3 regions of the Photorhabdus viridis genome follow, and region 3 is predicted to be linked to each of the others. Evidence: predicted binding sites of a transcription regulator. Region 3 holds the regulator's gene; each other region holds the start of a gene.

Region 1 (6,022 bases), on a different contig from region 3:
ACTCACCAGTGCGCCAAATTGCAGATTATTCATTTTGTTTTGGCGAAGGGCGCTACGCATTGTTGGAAAACTGACTTTGTGGTTATCAAATGGATAATCACAATATTGAATCGATAACATCCAGGCACTGAAAATAAACCAGAGCACAGGTGCGACAGTTTGCCCGATAACAGGAATAAAATAGAGAAGCAGCAAAACCAAGGCGCGTGGAATATAGTAGAGTAATTTTACCAACTCCCGTTTCAGGATGCGTGGAACATCTTTCACCAGTTCCTTAACCCCGGTATCCGGCGCAGAGGTTCCCGTTAAATCAGCTTCCAGTTTTTCCGCCAGTAATCCATTGAACGGAGCTGCTATGAAGTTCGCTATTGTGCTGAATAAATAAGTAAAAATCAGCAAAACAGAAATCACCGCGAGTGGCCATAGAATGTAACTAAGCCATTGCATCCAATCCGGTACTTTGTTCAGTATTGAGGGGATCCAGTTTTCCAGTTGCTGGTAGAGCCACCAAAATGAACCACCGAGTAACAAAATATTTGCCAATAAAGGCAATAGAACAAATCTTTTAATACCTGGGCGAGTAATTAATCTGCAACCTTGCGCCAAATACTGAAAGCCGCTTAAATTTTTGGGTGATTTTGTTAAATTAAGCATACTTCCTATTCTCTCCTGTATGATTGAGACGCTATCATATAGGCAGGATTCTTGACTGACTAGTATTGTTCTGTATAAAAAAAAAGCAAAAAATGCTTATCAGGCATATTTATGATAAGAAAAGTGTGTATAAGCTTGCACTTGTGTTATTTGACAAATACAGTTAATACAGAAAATGTTCCGCCGTGGTGGCATATTAATTAAATAACAGAGATAGCAATGATGCAGGATTTGCGTCTGATATTAATCATTGTTGGTGCGATAGCAATAATAGCTTTGCTGTTACATGGGTTGTGGACCAGCCGTAAAGAGCGTTCTTCGCTTTTTCGTGATCGCCCAGTTAAACGTCATAAACATGATCGTCAGGAGAGTTCCGTCGATGACAGTGATGATGAAGCGTTTGACAATCAACAAAAGCCTTACGCCCATAAGCAGGTAAAACCTCATCAGGAATATAAAGCTGAACCGGTTATTGGGCGCCGTCAGCCAAAGTTAACTGAAATGGATATTGCTACGTCTGAAGAAAGCAATGATCCGTTGCTGGCTAGTCATCAGCCTGAGACTACAACCAGAAAAGCAGTAACAGAAATAGAAGAGCAGGAACCCCAGCTTGGCCTGTTTGAATCCGAAGAGCAGGATGAGCCGGAGAAAAATAGGCCTCAGACGGAAGAAAAGTCTCAGAATATGGCAAAAGAGGGGGATGGTGAGAAGGAAGTGCAGGCCAAAGCAGCAAAAGAAATCGTTTTGGTTCTTCATGTGGCAGCACACTTCGGTCAGGCATTGAATGGTGAGCTCTTGCTGCAAAGTATCCTGCAATCTGGCTTCCAATTTGGAGAAATGCAGATTTTCCACCGCCATCTGAATCCATCAGGCAGTGGCCCGGTGTTATTCAGTCTTGCTAATATGGTGAAGCCGGGTTCATTTAATCCTGAAATAATGGCTGATTTTACCACTCCAGGGGTTTCCATGTTTATGATGGTACCTGCTTACGGAGAAGCTAATCAGAATTTTAAGCTGATGTTGCAAGCGGCTCAACGCATTGCTTCTGATGTTGGGGGAGTGGTGCTTGATGATGAGCGCAAAATGCTGACGCCACAAAAAATCGAATTGTATAAAGCACGCATTCGCAGCACACTTGATGTTCAGGTATAATCAATTTATCGAATGTTCAAGCCTCCGCTAGTCGGGGGCTTTTTATCGCTGGTTATAAGTCATGAAATCAACTGCTCAAAAAATAGAAAATCTCAGAATAACACTGCGTCATCATGAATATCTGTATCATGTCATGGATAAGCCAGAGATCCCTGATGCAGAATATGATCGGTTAATGCAGGAATTAAAGGTTCTTGAGGAACAGTACCCGGAGCTGATTACATCTGATTCACCGACACAGCGGGTTGGTGCTGCCCCTCTGGCTGCTTTTGAACAAGTCCGCCATGAAATTCCCATGCTATCACTGGATAACGTATTCGATGAAGAGAGTTATTTAGCGTTTGATAAGCGGGTGCGTGACCGCCTGAAAGATGATCAGGATTTAGTGGTGTGCTGTGAGCTGAAACTGGATGGTCTGGCTGTTAGTCTGTTGTATGAAGATGGTGAACTGGTACAGGCGGCGACCCGTGGTGATGGTACAACAGGGGAAAACATTACATCAAATGTACGGACTATCTACGCAATTCCACTGCGCCTGACCGGAGAGAATATTCCAACCCGTGTTGAAATTCGTGGTGAAGTTTTTATACCCCAAAAAGGGTTTGAGAAGCTGAATGAGGAAGCGCGCCGCACCGGCGCAAAAGTATTTGCTAATCCACGTAATGCCGCGGCTGGCTCTCTGCGTCAGCTCGATCCCCGTATTACCGCTAAGCGGCCATTGGCTTTCTTCTGTTATGGTGTTGGTGTATTGGAAGGAGGGGAATTGCCGGCTAGTCACTACGAGCGGTTGATACAGTTTAAGAAATGGGGATTGCCGGTCAGCGACAAAATTAAGGTTTGTACTGATAGTCAACAGGTTATTGATTTTTACCACGATATTGAAAACCAGCGTTCAACATTGGGGTTTGATATTGATGGTGTTGTCATCAAAGTGAATTCGCTGGAATTACAGAAAACGTTAGGCTTTGTCGCCCGTGCGCCACGCTGGGCAACAGCATTCAAATTTCCTGCTCAGGAGCAGATGACGATTGTCCGCGATGTTGAATTTCAGGTCGGTCGTACTGGTGCTATCACACCGGTAGCACGCCTGGAGCCGGTGCAGGTCTCTGGTGTAACGGTGAGTAATGCGACATTGCACAATGCGGATGAGATTGAACGTTTAGGTCTGCGTATTGGCGATACTGTTGTTATCCGTCGTGCTGGTGATGTTATTCCAAAGGTCGCGGGTGTTGTGGAGGACAGAAGGCCACAGGACAGTGATAAAGTTGTTTTCCCTAAACATTGTCCGGTATGTGGGGCGGATGTTGAGCGGATTGAAGGGGAGGCTGTTGCGCGCTGTACTGGTGGTTTAGTCTGTGGAGCCCAGCGTAAAGAAGCACTGAAACACTTTGTTTCCCGGCGAGCGATGGATGTTGACGGTATGGGAGAAAAGATTATCGATCAACTGGTGGATAAAGAGTATGTCGAAACCCCGGCGGATCTTTTCAGACTTACTGCGGGTAAATTGACCGGGCTTGATCGTATGGGGCCGAAATCCGCGCAAAATGTGGTAGATGCGTTGGAAAAAGCGAAAAAAACCACATTTGCTCGTTTTCTCTATGCGCTGGGTATCCGTGAAGTTGGAGAAACGACTGCCGCTAATTTGGCCGCTCACTTTGGCTGCCTGGATAAATTACGTGCCGCTGATGAAGAAGCTCTGAAAGAGGTCCAGGATGTTGGTGAAGTAGTGGCAAAACACGTGGTTAACTTCTTCAATGAACCTCATAATCAAAAAGTTATCGATGACCTGATTGAGAATACCGGTATCAATTGGGAACACGTTGTCGTCACAAAGGCTGAGAAGGTTGACAGCTTATTCGCAGGTAAAACAATTGTGCTTACTGGCTCATTGCATCAGTTATCCAGAGATGAAGCCAAAGATAAACTTGTTGCACTTGGGGCAAAAGTGACTGGCAGCGTTTCTAAGAAAACAGATTTGGTGATTGCTGGTGAAGCAGCCGGTTCGAAATTGGCTAAAGCTAATGAGTTGAATATTCCAGTTATTGATGAAGAAGAAATGATCCGTTTATTGGGTGAATAACTTTTTATTTGTATTCTGTTTACTGATTATTGAGAGGTTACTCTCAATAATCAGTGATATTTGATAATGTGTTTTCGAATCTGATCTTATACGATTTAGCTGAAAATGTGATTAATCTCACCAAATAAAAATTTAGAGTAAGAATTATTTCAATTTAATGTGATATCCATCCCATTTAATCGCCTTTTATTACATAGAATGCATTTTATAAACTAGCTTTCTGTTGTGTTTGGAGTGTGATATGTCTCAAATCCTGCATTTCCTTTTGGCCCTGATTATCATTGGCGGCCTTGCTATTCTGGCGAGCAGTAACCGTAAAGGTATTCGTCCTCGTTATATTATTCAGTTGCTTGTTATTGAACTTGTCCTGGCGTGGTTTTTCCTGAATTCAGGTGTTGGTCAGGAATTTGTCATGGGATTTGCCGGTTTATTTGAGCATTTACTGAAATTTGCGGGTGAAGGGACGGAATTCATTTTTGGCGGCATGATGGGCGCGAAACTGGCATTCTTTTTTCTGAATGTATTGTGTCCGATTATCTTTATTTCCGCACTGATTGGTATTTTGCAGCATATCAAAGTATTGCCAATCGTTATCCGGGTTATTGGTACTCTGTTGTCTAAGGTCAACGGTATGGGGAAATTGGAATCATTCAATGCAGTAAGTTCTCTGATACTGGGTCAGTCTGAAAACTTTATCGCTTATAAAGATGTGCTGGGAAAAATGTCTGAGCGCCGAATGTACACGATGGCCGCAACTGCAATGTCAACAGTTTCCATGTCAATCGTCGGTGCTTACATGACCATTTTGGCGCCTAAATATGTTGTGGCGGCATTGGTGCTTAATATGTTCAGTACTTTTATCATCCTGTCACTGATTAATCCGTATTCTGTTGATAGCGAAGAAGATATTCAGATGAGCAATCTTCACGAAGGCCAAAGTTTCTTCGAAATGTTGGGTGAATATATTCTGGCTGGTTTTAAAGTCGCACTGATTGTTGCCGCCATGTTGATTGGTTTCATTGCCCTGATTGCGGCTATTAACGCGCTGTTTAGCATGATTTTTGACATGAGTTTCCAGGAAATGCTGGGCTATGTGTTCTATCCATTTGCTTGGGTAATTGGAATTCCTGCTGATGAAGCGTTGCGGGTTGGTAGCATCATGGCAACCAAATTGGTTTCTAACGAATTTGTTGCGATGCATAGTTTGCAATCAATTGCGACAGAACTTTCGCCTCGTTCACAGGGTATTTTGTCGGTATTCTTGGTTTCTTTTGCTAATTTCTCTTCAATTGGGATTGTTGCCGGTGCGATTAAGGGGTTGAATGAAAACCAGGGTAACGTCGTTTCCCGTTTTGGTTTGAAGCTACTGTTTGGTTCAACTCTTGTCAGCTTCTTGTCTGCGGCTATTGCAGGTTTGGTGTTGTAGAAAGATAAAGTGTTAGAGTGGAATATTGCATCATGGATGATGCAGCTCTTTTCTTTCCTATACCCCGTAAACTGGAGTTATCTTTTTTAATTGATATAAATGCAAGTTATGGAAAAAGAAAATCTGATAGAAATTGCTAATACTGTTATGCCATTCGGTAAATACAAAGGGCGTATGCTGATTGATTTACCAGAAGAGTATTTATTGTGGTTCGCTCGTAAAGGGGAGTTTCCACAAGGTAAATTGGGCATGCTGATGGAGATGACTTTAGCAATAAAAATAGAAGGATTGGATTCATTGGTAAAACCATTGAAGAAGAATTAGCAGGGATGAAAGTTTTTTTATACAAAATGGTGGTTATTTCGATGCATAGACAAAAGGCCCTGAAAGCATGGCTTTCAGGGCCTGATAATTTTGGTGGAGCTAAGCGGGATCGAACCGCTGACCTCTTGCATGCCATGCAAGCGCTCTCCCAGCTGAGCTATAGCCCCACGAATGTTGCCTTTCCTAATTTTAGCGCCAAACACTTTATTCTGGTAATAAGTATTTGGTGGAGCTAAGCGGGATCGAACCGCTGACCTCTTGCATGCCATGCAAGCGCTCTCCCAGCTGAGCTATAGCCCCAATCAAAATTAATGGAACGGGGCGCATAATATGAAACCTTGCAAATACTGTCAACGGCTAACTTATCATTCTCAGAGCAAGCGTTG
Region 2 (6,022 bases), on a different contig from region 3:
GGCTATTTTAGCAGAAATACGGCGCTTTTTCGCAGAACGCGGTGTACTGGAAGTTGAAACGCCTGCGATGGGCAAGTCTACAGTGACTGATATTCAATTGTTTTCTTTTCAGACAGAGTTTGTTGGTCCAGGCGTCGCAGATGGCATGACTCTATATCTGATGACAAGTGCGGAATTTCACATGAAACGCCTGCTGGCGGCGGGAAGTGGTCCTATTTATCAGATTAGCCGCTGCTTCCGTAATGAAGAAGCAGGCCGTTATCATAATCCTGAATTTACCATGCTGGAATGGTATCGGCCTCATTATGATATGTATCGTCTGATAAATGAGGTTGATGATTTACTTCAGCAGATTTTGGACTGTGAAAGTGCAGAATCACTCTCTTATCAGCAGGCTTTTTTGCGTTATCTGGATATTGATCCGTTGTCCGCAGAGAAAGAAAAATTGCGTGAAGTAGCTGCTAAACTGGATCTGAGCAATATTGCTGATACAGAGGAAGATCGGGATATCTTGTTGCAGCTTTTGTTTGCCGTCGGTGTTGAACCGCATATTGGTACTGAAAAGCCAACTTTTATCTACCATTTTCCTGCTTCTCAAGCTTCTCTGGCGGAAATCAGTAAAGAAGATCATCGGGTTGCTGAGCGTTTTGAAGTCTATTTCAAAGGTGTTGAGCTGGCAAATGGTTTCCGTGAACTCACTGATGGTGATGAACAACGTCAGCGTTTTGAACAGGATAACCGTAAACGTGCGGAATTGGGTTTACCTGTCCGGCCGATTGATGAAAACTTGATTGGCGCTCTGAAACAAGGGATACCTGAGTGTGCAGGTGTGGCGCTTGGCGTTGATCGTCTGGTGATGCTAGCTTTAGGCGAAGAAAGGCTCTGTGATGTTATTGCCTTTTCGGTAAATAAGGCATAAAACAACAGGGCGCTGATTAAGGCGCCCTGCTGTCATCTCACTTATGTTGATGCTGTTTTTGTAGGAATTTCACACCCAAATCAGGAAAATCGGTAAATACACCGTCTACACCCGCTTGGTTATATATAATATTGAAAAGCTGATCGCCGGTGGTGGCATATTTAGGCAATGCATCAACCCGAATGGAATATGGATGGACTTCCATATTATTAGCGTGAGCATCTTTCACCATACCGGTTAACTTAATATTGGTTGGTGTGGAGTCTTCCGACACAATCATATGGTAGTCAGGGCCAATGCCATCGGCATATTGTGCCACTTCTTTCATTGCATCCGGTTTGAACATCCAGTCGTAGCTGTAATTTACCCATTTGCCGTCCGGATGCTTTTCATAGGTTTCATGCCAGTCGGTATAGGCAATAAGCTGAATCAGTTTCAGATCCATACTTAATTTCGGTTCCAGCTCGTTTTTGATGCGTTTGAGTTCGTTGGCATCAAAACATTGCAAATAAACTTTATCGCTTTTCTTGGTGTAACCGTATTCTTTTAACACCGTCAGCACCTGAGTGGAAATATCTTTGCCTTCTTGCTGGTGGAACCACGGGGCTTTGATTTCAGGGTAGATGCCGATATTTTTACCCGTTGATTTATTCAACCCTTGAACGAATTCAATCTCTTCCTGAAAGGTGTGGATCCGAAAGTCGGATTTCCACATCGGGAAACGGTTGATATAATCTTGTACCTGCTGGTCATTTTTAATATTAAAGCCTTCCGTGAATTTCAGTGATTTGATTTCATGTAGGGTAAAATCAATGGCATAGTAGCGTCCGTCCTGACGGGCTCGGTCGGGAAACTTATCCGCAACGTCAGTCACACGATCAAGGTAATGATCGTGTAATACCACCAGCTCGTTATCTTTAGTCATAACCAGGTCTTGTTCCAGATAATCGGCACCTTCGGCATAAGCCATAGCTTTAGCAGGCAGGGTGTGTTCAGGTAAATATCCGCTTGCGCCGCGATGAGCGATAACAATCTTATCTGTTGTTTTCGCGATGCCTGACATAGATGAGACTAAGATTACTCCCGCTACCATTGCTTTGATTGTAGTTTGCATATGTGTTTTTTCTCCGTTTTAGCGATGAGATAAAAATCAATTCTATTAAGCTGTTTGTCTTGTTATATGAATAACGCCTACAGGTATAGTCTCTTAGTTTAAACATTGAAAAAAGCCGCAACATAAATAATGTCGCGGCTTAATTGATATTATTAGTGATATATCACAGTTTCAATGATTAGCCATACTGACGGGCCAATTCCTGTTTATGTTTGTTTTCTGTGATCATGACAATCAGTAATAGAATAACGGCCAGGATACTACCGCCAATCATCACCATAAAACCGCTGTCCCAGCCGAAGAAGTCAACGGTGTAGCCGACGATAGCACTTGCCGCAACGGAGCCGCCTAAGTAACCAAATAAGCCGGTGAAGCCGGCGGCTGTACCAGCCGCTTTCTTCGGTGCTAGCTCAAGAGCGTGCAGACCTGTCAGCATAACTGGGCCGTAGATGAGGAAGCCGATAATCAACATACAAGCCATGTCTACAGTTGGATTACCGGCTGGGTTCATCCAGAATACGACAGTTGCAATAGTGACTAAGGTCATAAAGAATACGCCTGTTGCACCACGGTTACCTTTAAATATTTTGTCTGACATCCAGCCACACAGTAACGTACCTGGGATACCGGCATATTCGTACAGGAAGTAAGCCCATGAAGATTTATCCAGTGCGAAATGCTTGACCTCACGCAGATAGGTTGGCGACCAATCAAGAATACCGTAACGCAGCAGATAAACGAACACGTTAGCCATAGCGACCATCCACAGTAGTTTGTTCGGTAATACATACTGCATGAAAATCTGTTTAGCTGTTAATTCTTCTTCGTTTTTCTCTGTGTAATCAGATGGATAGTCGTTTTTATGCTCTTCAATTGATGGCAAGCCACAGGATTGTGGCGTGTCACGCATTAAGGCAAAAGCGATCAGTGCGACGAGAATTGCGGCGAAAGCCGGCATATAAAGGGCGGCTTTCCAGTCATTAAACCACGCCATGCCCAGCAGGAATAGCAATGGAGGTAAACCACCGCCGACATTATGCGCACAGTTCCAGACGGAGACGATCCCTCCACGTTCTTTCTGTGACCACCAGTGCACCATAGTGCGGCCGCAGGGAGGCCAACCCATACCCTGGAACCAACCACACATGAACAGCAGCACAAACATAACAGCGATACTGGAAGTTGCCCAGGGTACGAAGCCCATAAACAGCATGACAGCCGCCGCAAGAATCAGACCAGCAGGTAAAAAGACTCGCGGGTTAGAACGGTCGGATATGGAGCCCATGATGAATTTGGAGAAGCCGTATGCGATAGAGATCCCTGATAGCGCGAAACCAAGATCACCTTTGGAAAAACCTTGTTCAACCAGATAAGGCATTGCAAGCGCAAAGTTCTTCCTTACCAAATAGTAAGCGGCATAACCAAGGAAAATCCCCATAAAAATTTGCCAGCGTAGGCGGCGATAGATTGGATCTATCTGTTTTGCTGGCAGTCGGGGCTTATGAAGCGCCGGCTTAAAAATACTTAACATATTTTGCCTCCGATGGCTTTTTTTGTTATGTGAACAGCTCACCGGTTGACTAATGCCACCGGATGGAAAAGTGAGAGGTTTTATAACTGATTATTTTCCATAACGAAAATTATGATAGTCGAAATAACCCAACCTATCTGTGAGACAAGACTCAGTTGTTAAAATCGTTTTGCCCTAGCGATGATTTTGAGTGATTTGTTAACTTTTTAAAACGTACTTTACCAATGAAATTGTGACAACCGTCACAATAACGAGCTTTACTTAATTGTTGGTGAGCGTTTTTGGTTCGTTTTTGTTCTTTATCAAACAAAAACCCCAGTTTTTGTGCATATTCTATTTAGAAAAAATAAGAGCGGGAAGTTTCCCCACTCTTTTCTGGTTTAATACAGCCAGTCGCGTCCCATCCGGTCAGCAGTAAGAATAGCGGAATACACTTTTTCCGGTGTCACTTCAAAAGGCATGTTGTGAATGGTTTCTCCTTCAGCACAACTGGCTGTCGCCACTGCCATCACTTTCTCTTTCAGTTTTTCACCATCTTTTACGCCAAGTTGATCTAACGTAATCGGTAGCCCGACCTGTACGCAGAAATCAAGTAAAGTATCCAATTCTTCATTTGGGCTATTTTCCAGCACTAGCTGAACCAAGACCCCGAAAGCGACTTTTTCACCGTGATACATATGGTGGCATTCTTCCAATACGGTAAAGCCGTTGTGTACCGAATGAGCGCCAGCGACACCCGTATTTTCAAAGCCCAGGCCGCTTAAATAAGTAATGGCTTCGATAACATTTTCTACCGCGGGTGTACTGACTCCTACCTCAACAGCCAGTTTTGCTTTATAGCCTTCTTCCAATAAAGTTTCATAACAGAGATGGGAAAGCGCCATCGCTACGCGGGATATTCCACCACCTGTCATTCTAGGCTTATGGCCGGCATGACAGACGCGTGCTTCGAAGTAAGTTGCCAGAGCGTCGCCAATTCCAGCAATCAGGAAGCGGGTTGGGGCTTTAGCAATAATACGGGTATCAATCAGTACAATATCTGGGTTGCTTGGGAAAAACAGATAATCCTCATATTCGCCGTCATCGGTATAAACAACAGAGAGAGCACTGGTTGGGGCGTTAGTAGAGGCGATAGTTGGTGCAATCAGAATAGGTAATTTGGATTCGTGAGCAACTGCTTTTGCAGTATCTTGTACTTTACCGCCACCGATACCAATAACAGCTTGGCATTCGTGCTTTTTAAGCATGTCAGACAGACGCTGAATTTCATTACGGCTACATTCACCGCCAAATACTTCAAAATGGCTGGTAACATCAGATTCTTCCAGGCTGCTATGAACAGTATCTCCTACTAATTTCATAGCAGAGTTACCGATAATAACAAAAACATGGTCGGCGATGGTTTTTGTGTATTTACCAATATGATGCAGGGCATCAGGCCCCTGAATATATTTGGCTGGGGATTGAATAACTTTCAGCATAAAAATACTCCTTTTGTGGAAACTCAATGTCTGTTTGCCGTCTAGATCTTCCTGACAAACAGGGAGCAGAATGTGACAGATTAGGAAATTGGCTTCGGATGAAAAAAGTACTTAATTACTTAACAGACTAACACCGTATGATAAAAAGTAATGGTTGATTATGGATAAATAAAGTTGTTATACCCGTTTTATTGCGGGAAATATGCATTTTTTTGATCTATGCCCGGTATCTGCCGGGCAGATGAAAATCAGCGAACCTGGATATGAGCATTGCCAGCCGGGTAAGCGAAAAAATATTTCAGAATCAGGTTCAGTGAAATGCCGTAAGCTGGCAGGAAAAAGAGCGAGCATATTAATAGCTTAAAACAGTAATCCACTACCCCAATCTCGACCCAGTGAGCGGCCATGAAGGCATCGGTACTGTGGTAGAAAGCGATAAAGAAGAAGACTAAGGTATCAAGCAGATTGCCAAAGAACATAGCGGAAGCGGGAGCGACCCACCAGCTACGTTTTTGGCGCAGGCGGTTAAAGACGTATACATCCAGTATTTGCCCAAGTGAATAGGCCATAAAGCTGGCACAAGCAATACGGGCAACAAATAGATTGAATTCAGACAGCGCTGTAAACTTTTGCCATTCTCCTTGGAAGAAGAGAGCTGAAATAATATAAGAGATCAGTAATGCAGGGATCATAACAGTAGTAATGATTTGCCTTGCCAGTGGTGCGCCGTAGATACGAACAGTCAAATCTGTTGCAAGAAAGATAAATGGGAAAGTAAAAGCTCCCCAGGTGGTATGAAAACCAAAAATAGAGACAGGTAATTGCACCAGATAATTACTGGAAATAATAATCAGGATATGAAATAACGAAAGCCAAATCAAAGCAGTAGCTCGCTGCCGCGTAGTCGTGGTGAATAAAAGCATATTGTACCTTTTTGGATAATGGGGTGAGGGAACCCAATGAAATAGCTGCCGCTT
Region 3 (6,022 bases):
GCCCCTCTGATGTTAGAAGCCTGTTCCAGCCGGATAGAAAAAGGATTTTCTCAGGTTTACGAGCGCTATTTGCTTAACAATCTAAAACGTAATGTTACCCGCAAGTTGCTACGCTACCCAGGTTCTCTGCCTATCAATCTGTCCCAGGTAAAAGGATTGAAACACATTCGGGAATTTGATGAAATTGTAACCGCAAAAATCCACCGTTTTAAAGATGCAGCGGACTACTACCGCCAGTGTAGCGCTCTACCACGCCTGTCTGACATTACGGTACCACTGTTGATTATTCATGCAAAAGACGATCCTTTTATGACACCGGAAGTCGTTCCTGACCTCAAAACACTACCCAAAAATATTGAATACCAATTAACAGAATACGGTGGACATGTCGGCTTTGTCAGTGGTTCACTGAAGAAACCACAAATGTGGCTGGAACAACGTATTCCAAGCTGGCTGTCATCTTATCTGGAGCAACAACGATGATTATTCCATGGCAACAACTGGAGCCAGAAACTCTGCTAAATTTGATAGAGAGCTTTATCCTGCGGGAAGGCACTGATTATGGTGAATATGAAAAATCCCTTGAGCAGAAAGTCGCTGACATACGTCGTCAGTTGGAGCAGGGGGATGTTATGCTGGTGTGGTCTGAACTGCATGAGAGCATCAATATTATGCCAAAAGAAATGTTCCATTCTTAACATTATGGAGTTTACTGCTTATGTCTGCCAAACATCCGATTATTGCGATTACCGGTTCCAGCGGTGCCGGAACAACAACAACTAGTTTAGCTTTCCGTAAGATTTTCCAGCAACTTAATATCAGCGCAGCACAGATAGAGGGGGATAGTTTCCATCGCTATACCCGCCCTGAAATGGATGCAGCAATCCGTAAAGCCAAGGAGCAAGGCAGACACATCAGTTATTTTGGGCCAGAAGCCAATGATTTTGGCATGCTGGAAAAAACCATGATTGACTATGGTGAAGCTGGTGAAGGCCGTTGCCGTAAGTACCTTCACACCTATGATGACGCGGTTCCTTACAACCAGCTCCCCGGTACATTTACTCCGTGGGAAACCTTACCAAAGCAGACCGATGTGCTGTTTTATGAAGGCCTGCACGGTGGCGTGGTAACACCACAACATAATGTTGCCAGTCATGTCGATCTGCTGGTGGGGGTGGTGCCGATTGTCAACCTTGAATGGATACAGAAACTTATCCGCGATACCGGAGAACGGGGACACTCACAGGAAGCAGTAATGGATTCCGTCGTTCGTTCTATGGATGATTATATTAACTATATTACCCCCCAATTTTCCCGGACACATATAAATTTCCAGCGCGTCCCGACTGTTGATACGTCCAATCCATTTTCAGCCAAAGCCATTCCATCCCTGGATGAAAGTTTTATCGTCATCCGTTTCCGTGACCTCACTCAAATTGATTTCCCGTACCTTTTATCAATGTTACAAGGTTCATTTGTTTCAAGCATTAATACCATCGTAGTTCCCGGTGGAAAAATGGGACTGGCCATGGAGTTAATTATGACGCCATTGGTACAGAGATTACTGGAAGGGGAAAAAATTTGTTGATTAAAACCTAGGATAAATCCAAAAAAACCCGCATTTGAATCCACTTCTTATATTATTCAGTTAAAAAAACAGGTAACTGATATTAGTTACCTGTCGTTATTTTTCAATCAGGAAATAGTATCTTACTCTGTCTCTTTAATTTCAAAGCTGTGGGTAAGTTCAACTGATTTCCCCAGCATCAACGAAACAGAACAATATTTCTCAGCGGAAAGCATGACGGCACGTTCAACCGCGTTCTCTGTTAAATCCTTGCCGGTAACAATAAAATGCAGATTAATAGAAGTAAATAAGCGTGGCGCCTCTTCACGACGGCGGGAAATTAATTTCACTTCACAATCTTTTATGTCATATCTGCCTTTCTGCAAAATAGAAATAACATCAATCGTGCTACAACCGCCAACTGCCATTAATACCATTTCCATTGGGCTTGGTGCCTTATCGCCGGCATTTCCATCCATCATGATCTGATGACCCGAAGACGACTCCCCCAAAAGAGACAACCCTTCAACCCATTTTACCCGCGCGTGCATAAGTACCTCTCAAGTCATTTTTTGCATCAAAGCCTACTCTTTCAGTATTAAACTGGCAATGTGACTACTCCCCGCCGTAAAAAACGGCGAGGCTTCCCACTTCTCAGGCCGCAACCGTTGGTGCAACGGATTTACGCAGGCCTCCATGAGCAGAGACGACGTGTCCCGCCGCCTGTCATTCAACTATCCCTTTTTGCCGGATGTCATGTTCTACCGCGCACTCAGGGCATTGCCAGCGCCGTTTATGCAGCGGCATTTCCGACATCTTGCCACCACAACAATGACACCTTCTGGAACTCGCATACCACTGATCGAGTTTCACCACATAAACGCCTTTTTGTTCCGCTTTGTATTCCAGCCTGCTGATGAAACTATGCCAGCCTGCATCCCCAATGACACGGGAAAGCTTATGCTGAAAATCGGCTCTAGCGTTAGCTACGTGTTCATGGCACCTGACTACCTATAACCGCGCTTTCGCCCGGTTAGCACTGCCTTTTTTCTTTCGGGATAAGGCTTTTTTATCCGCAGCCGCCATGTCAGAATTTTAAATACGCATTTATCTCGTCATGCACTATGGTCACGATCTTATTTTGCATGTAGGTTAGCTCCCCTTATATCGCCGCCCGATTGGGCGACGGTTTACGGGGCAATGGCTAATGAACGGTTTATTATGCTGAAACAATACAAGACAAGACAGAAACCTTTTCCTGTGTTAAAAACAGAAGCAGGTCCGGGTATATGTGGGTTAAGATCAATACTCAAGTTTCAAATTTCAGATAACCTATATAAAACCCTCACCTATCGGTTTTTCAGCAAACTAATATGTTAAGCTAGTGTCTTTATAAGCCAGCCTGACGAGAAACTTTTAGGTTCTCGTGTTATTTAGGCAGCGATAACAACAGAGGATGAAGAGAATGGTTCTCGGCAAGCCACAAACAGACCCCACTCTTGAATGGTTTTTGTCACACTGCCATATTCATAAATATCCATCCAAAAGCACGCTTATTCATCAAGGCGAAAAAGCAGAGACGCTTTACTACATCGTAAAAGGTTCTGTTGCGGTTTTGATTAAAGATGAAGAAGGCAAAGAGATGATCCTCTCCTATTTAAACCAGGGAGATTTCATTGGCGAGCTTGGATTATTTGAAGAAGGACAAGAGCGAACAGCCTGGGTTCGGGCCAAAAGCGCCTGTGAAGTAGCGGAAATTTCCTATAAGAAATTCCGTCAACTGATTCAGGTAAACCCGGATATTTTAATGCGTTTATCTGCCCAAATGGCAAGCCGTTTGCAAACAACTTCTGAGAAAGTCGGTAACCTGGCTTTCTTAGATGTAACCGGCCGGATTGCTCAGACTTTACTGAATCTGGCGAAACAACCCGATGCAATGACTCACCCTGACGGGATGCAAATCAAAATCACTCGCCAGGAAATTGGTCAGATTGTTGGCTGTTCCCGTGAAACGGTTGGCCGTATTCTGAAAATGCTGGAAGATCAAAACCTGATCTCCGCACACGGCAAAACAATTGTTGTTTACGGTACGCGTTAATTCTGGATTAATCAGCGCATGATACTGCGCTGATTTCTCTTATCCTTGTTATACCAACTGGCTAATCGCCTTCTCCAGCCGTTCCATCCCCTGATCTATCTCCTCTTCACTGATTATCAGCGAAGGTGTGAAACGCAGTACATCACTACCGGCACTCAATAACATCAGGCCATTTTCAGCCGCCAGTCGCAGGATCTCTTTAGATTTTCCCTGATACTGCGCTTTTAGTTCCGCACCAATCAGCAATCCCTTGCCACGGATTTCACCAAATATCGAATATTTCTGATTGATATCGTTCAGAAAATTCACAATCAAATGATGACGTTTTTCAACACCATCCAAGACCTCTGGCGTATTGATAATGTCAAAAGCAGCATTTGCAACCGCACAAGCCAGCGGATTACCACCATAAGTTGTGCCGTGAGTTCCCGGCACCATCGCCGAAGCGATATTCGCCGTAGTCAGCATAGCGCTGACAGGGAAACCACCTCCCAGAGCCTTCGCTGTGGTGATAATGTCCGGCACAACATCATAATACATATAAGAAAATAACTTACCGGTACGGCCCATTCCACTTTGTACTTCATCAAATACCAGCAGTACCTGATGTTTATCACAAAGTTCACGCAACCCATGAATAAATGCGGATGTCGCCGGCGTGACTCCCCCTTCACCCTGAACAGGTTCTAATACAACAGCGCAAGTATGATCATCCATGACCGCCTTTACTGCATCTAAGTCATTAAAAGGCACATGAATAATATCTGCGGGTTTTGGCCCAAAACCATCAGCGTATTTTGGCTGACCACCAACAGAGACCGTAAACAGAGTACGACCATGAAACCCCTGATGGAATGCGATAATTTTGGTTTTATATGGATGGTAACGGGTAATGGCATAGTGACGCGCCAGCTTAAATGCGGCTTCATTCGCTTCCGCTCCTGAGTTGGCAAAAAATACCCGCTCGGCAAAAGTTGCATCAATCAGTTTCTGCGCGAGTATCAAAGCCGGTTCACAGGTGAAAATATTACTGATATGCCAAAGTCTCTCCCCTTGCTGCTTTAAAACATCCACTAACGCAGGGTGACAATGTCCCAAAGCCATAACAGCAATACCACCAGCAAAATCAATATACTCTTTTCCTTGCTGATCCCATACACGGCTGCCTTGCCCTTTCACCGGTATAAACTGTGCCGGTGAATAAATTGGCAACATGACTTGATCGTATGTATTTCTGTTTACTGCGGCATGCTCCATCATTTTCCCACCCGTTTTTTATATATACGCCATTCAAAAATGAAATTATAATCACTGAATATGCATAAAAAATCAAAGATGGGCAAATGAAAAAGATAAATAAATGAAGAAATTATTGGTATCTGGTTAATATCTAAGGAAGTTACTCAGTAGCTGATGCCCTTGCTCGCTGAGAATACTTTCAGGGTGGAACTGCACACCCTCCAGGGGCAGAGTACGATGACGAATTCCCATGATCTCATCTACATTACCGTTATGCTGACTCCATGCAGTGACTTCAAATACGGCTGGTAAAGTCTCTGCGGCAATCACCAATGAATGGTAACGGGTAACCGTTAATGGCCTGTTAAGCCCTTTGAACACACCTTGCTGATTATGATGAATAGCAGAAGTTTTCCCATGCATCACTTCCCTGGCTTTTACTACACTGGCGCCGAATGCCTGCCCAATTGCCTGATGCCCAAGGCAAACACCAAGAATCGGCAGTTTATCCGCAAAATGAGAAATCGCAGCCAGAGAAATTCCTGCTTCATTTGGAGTACAAGGACCTGGGGAAATAACCAGATGTGTAGGCGCCAATCGCTCAATATCTTCAAGCTGTAATTCATCATTGCGCTTGACTAAAACATCTGTTCCCAATTCACAAAAATATTGATATAAGTTATACGTAAAAGAATCATAGTTATCTATTATTAATAACATAGGAGTCTATCCTACCCATTTTTATCGCTGTATTTGTTGTCCTGCCAATCCTGCAATTTGTTTATCATGAACAACATGATTTCAGGTAAAACGGCCTAACGACAACGGGGCGGCTATCATAGCACATAAGCACTTGCAGCATAGTGTAACAAAATCAATGACTACTTTTTCCTCAATCAACTTACTCTCATACCGCTACAAAACATAGGCTCTTTTTGATATTCAATAAGTAAGGTAATTGTTATGAAGACAAAATTGATTATAGCATCTTCCCCGTTTTTGCTGTCTACCTGAGAGCCTGCAAATCCATTGTCGGGCTCGGGTATTTTCCTCTCCCTCTGCACGTTGTAATCGCCAGACCAGAACACAGGCCATGCTCGCTATCAGTAACCGGCGTA

Evidence for each region. Region 3 encodes CRP, which controls carbon source genes, mostly activating them, when cyclic AMP is high. Its sites were predicted from a motif close to ATGTGANNNNNNTCACAT; they were not measured.
Region 1: ABR397_RS13545 (NupC/NupG family nucleoside CNT transporter) is a predicted target of CRP. The motif match lies at 4,044-4,061, and genes of this name have one in related genera.
Region 2: glpT (glycerol-3-phosphate transporter) is a predicted target of CRP. The motif match lies at 3,795-3,812, and genes of this name have one in related genera.

What each region holds. Positions count from the first base shown of each region.
Region 1 covers NZ_JBEJZY010000028.1:57,946-63,967, forward strand. The annotation lists gene cysZ (sulfate transporter CysZ) at 1-654, opposite strand, end outside; gene zipA (cell division protein ZipA) at 874-1,806, shown strand; gene ligA (NAD-dependent DNA ligase LigA) at 1,868-3,886, shown strand; gene ABR397_RS13545 (NupC/NupG family nucleoside CNT transporter) at 4,128-5,312, shown strand; gene ABR397_RS13550 (DUF3820 family protein) at 5,421-5,636, shown strand; tRNA gene ABR397_RS13555 (tRNA-Ala) at 5,728-5,803, opposite strand; tRNA gene ABR397_RS13560 (tRNA-Ala) at 5,861-5,936, opposite strand.
Region 2 covers NZ_JBEJZY010000029.1:18,349-24,370, forward strand. The annotation lists gene epmA (elongation factor P--(R)-beta-lysine ligase) at 1-919, shown strand, start outside; gene glpQ (glycerophosphodiester phosphodiesterase) at 957-2,033, opposite strand; gene glpT (glycerol-3-phosphate transporter) at 2,212-3,564, opposite strand; gene ABR397_RS13715 (glycerol dehydrogenase) at 3,945-5,045, opposite strand; gene ABR397_RS13720 (7-cyano-7-deazaguanine/7-aminomethyl-7-deazaguanine transporter) at 5,294-5,968, opposite strand.
Region 3 covers NZ_JBEJZY010000026.1:20,620-26,641, forward strand. The annotation lists gene ABR397_RS12650 (hydrolase) at 1-483, shown strand, start outside; gene ABR397_RS12655 (YheU family protein) at 480-698, shown strand; gene ABR397_RS12660 (phosphoribulokinase) at 719-1,588, shown strand; gene ABR397_RS12665 (OsmC family protein) at 1,711-2,118, opposite strand; partial or broken gene ABR397_RS12670 (RNA-guided endonuclease InsQ/TnpB family protein) at 2,222-2,638, opposite strand; gene crp (cAMP-activated global transcriptional regulator CRP) at 3,033-3,665, shown strand; gene argD (bifunctional acetylornithine/succinyldiaminopimelate transaminase) at 3,714-4,925, opposite strand; gene ABR397_RS12685 (aminodeoxychorismate synthase component II) at 5,049-5,624, opposite strand; gene ABR397_RS12690 (hypothetical protein) at 5,998-6,022, shown strand, end outside.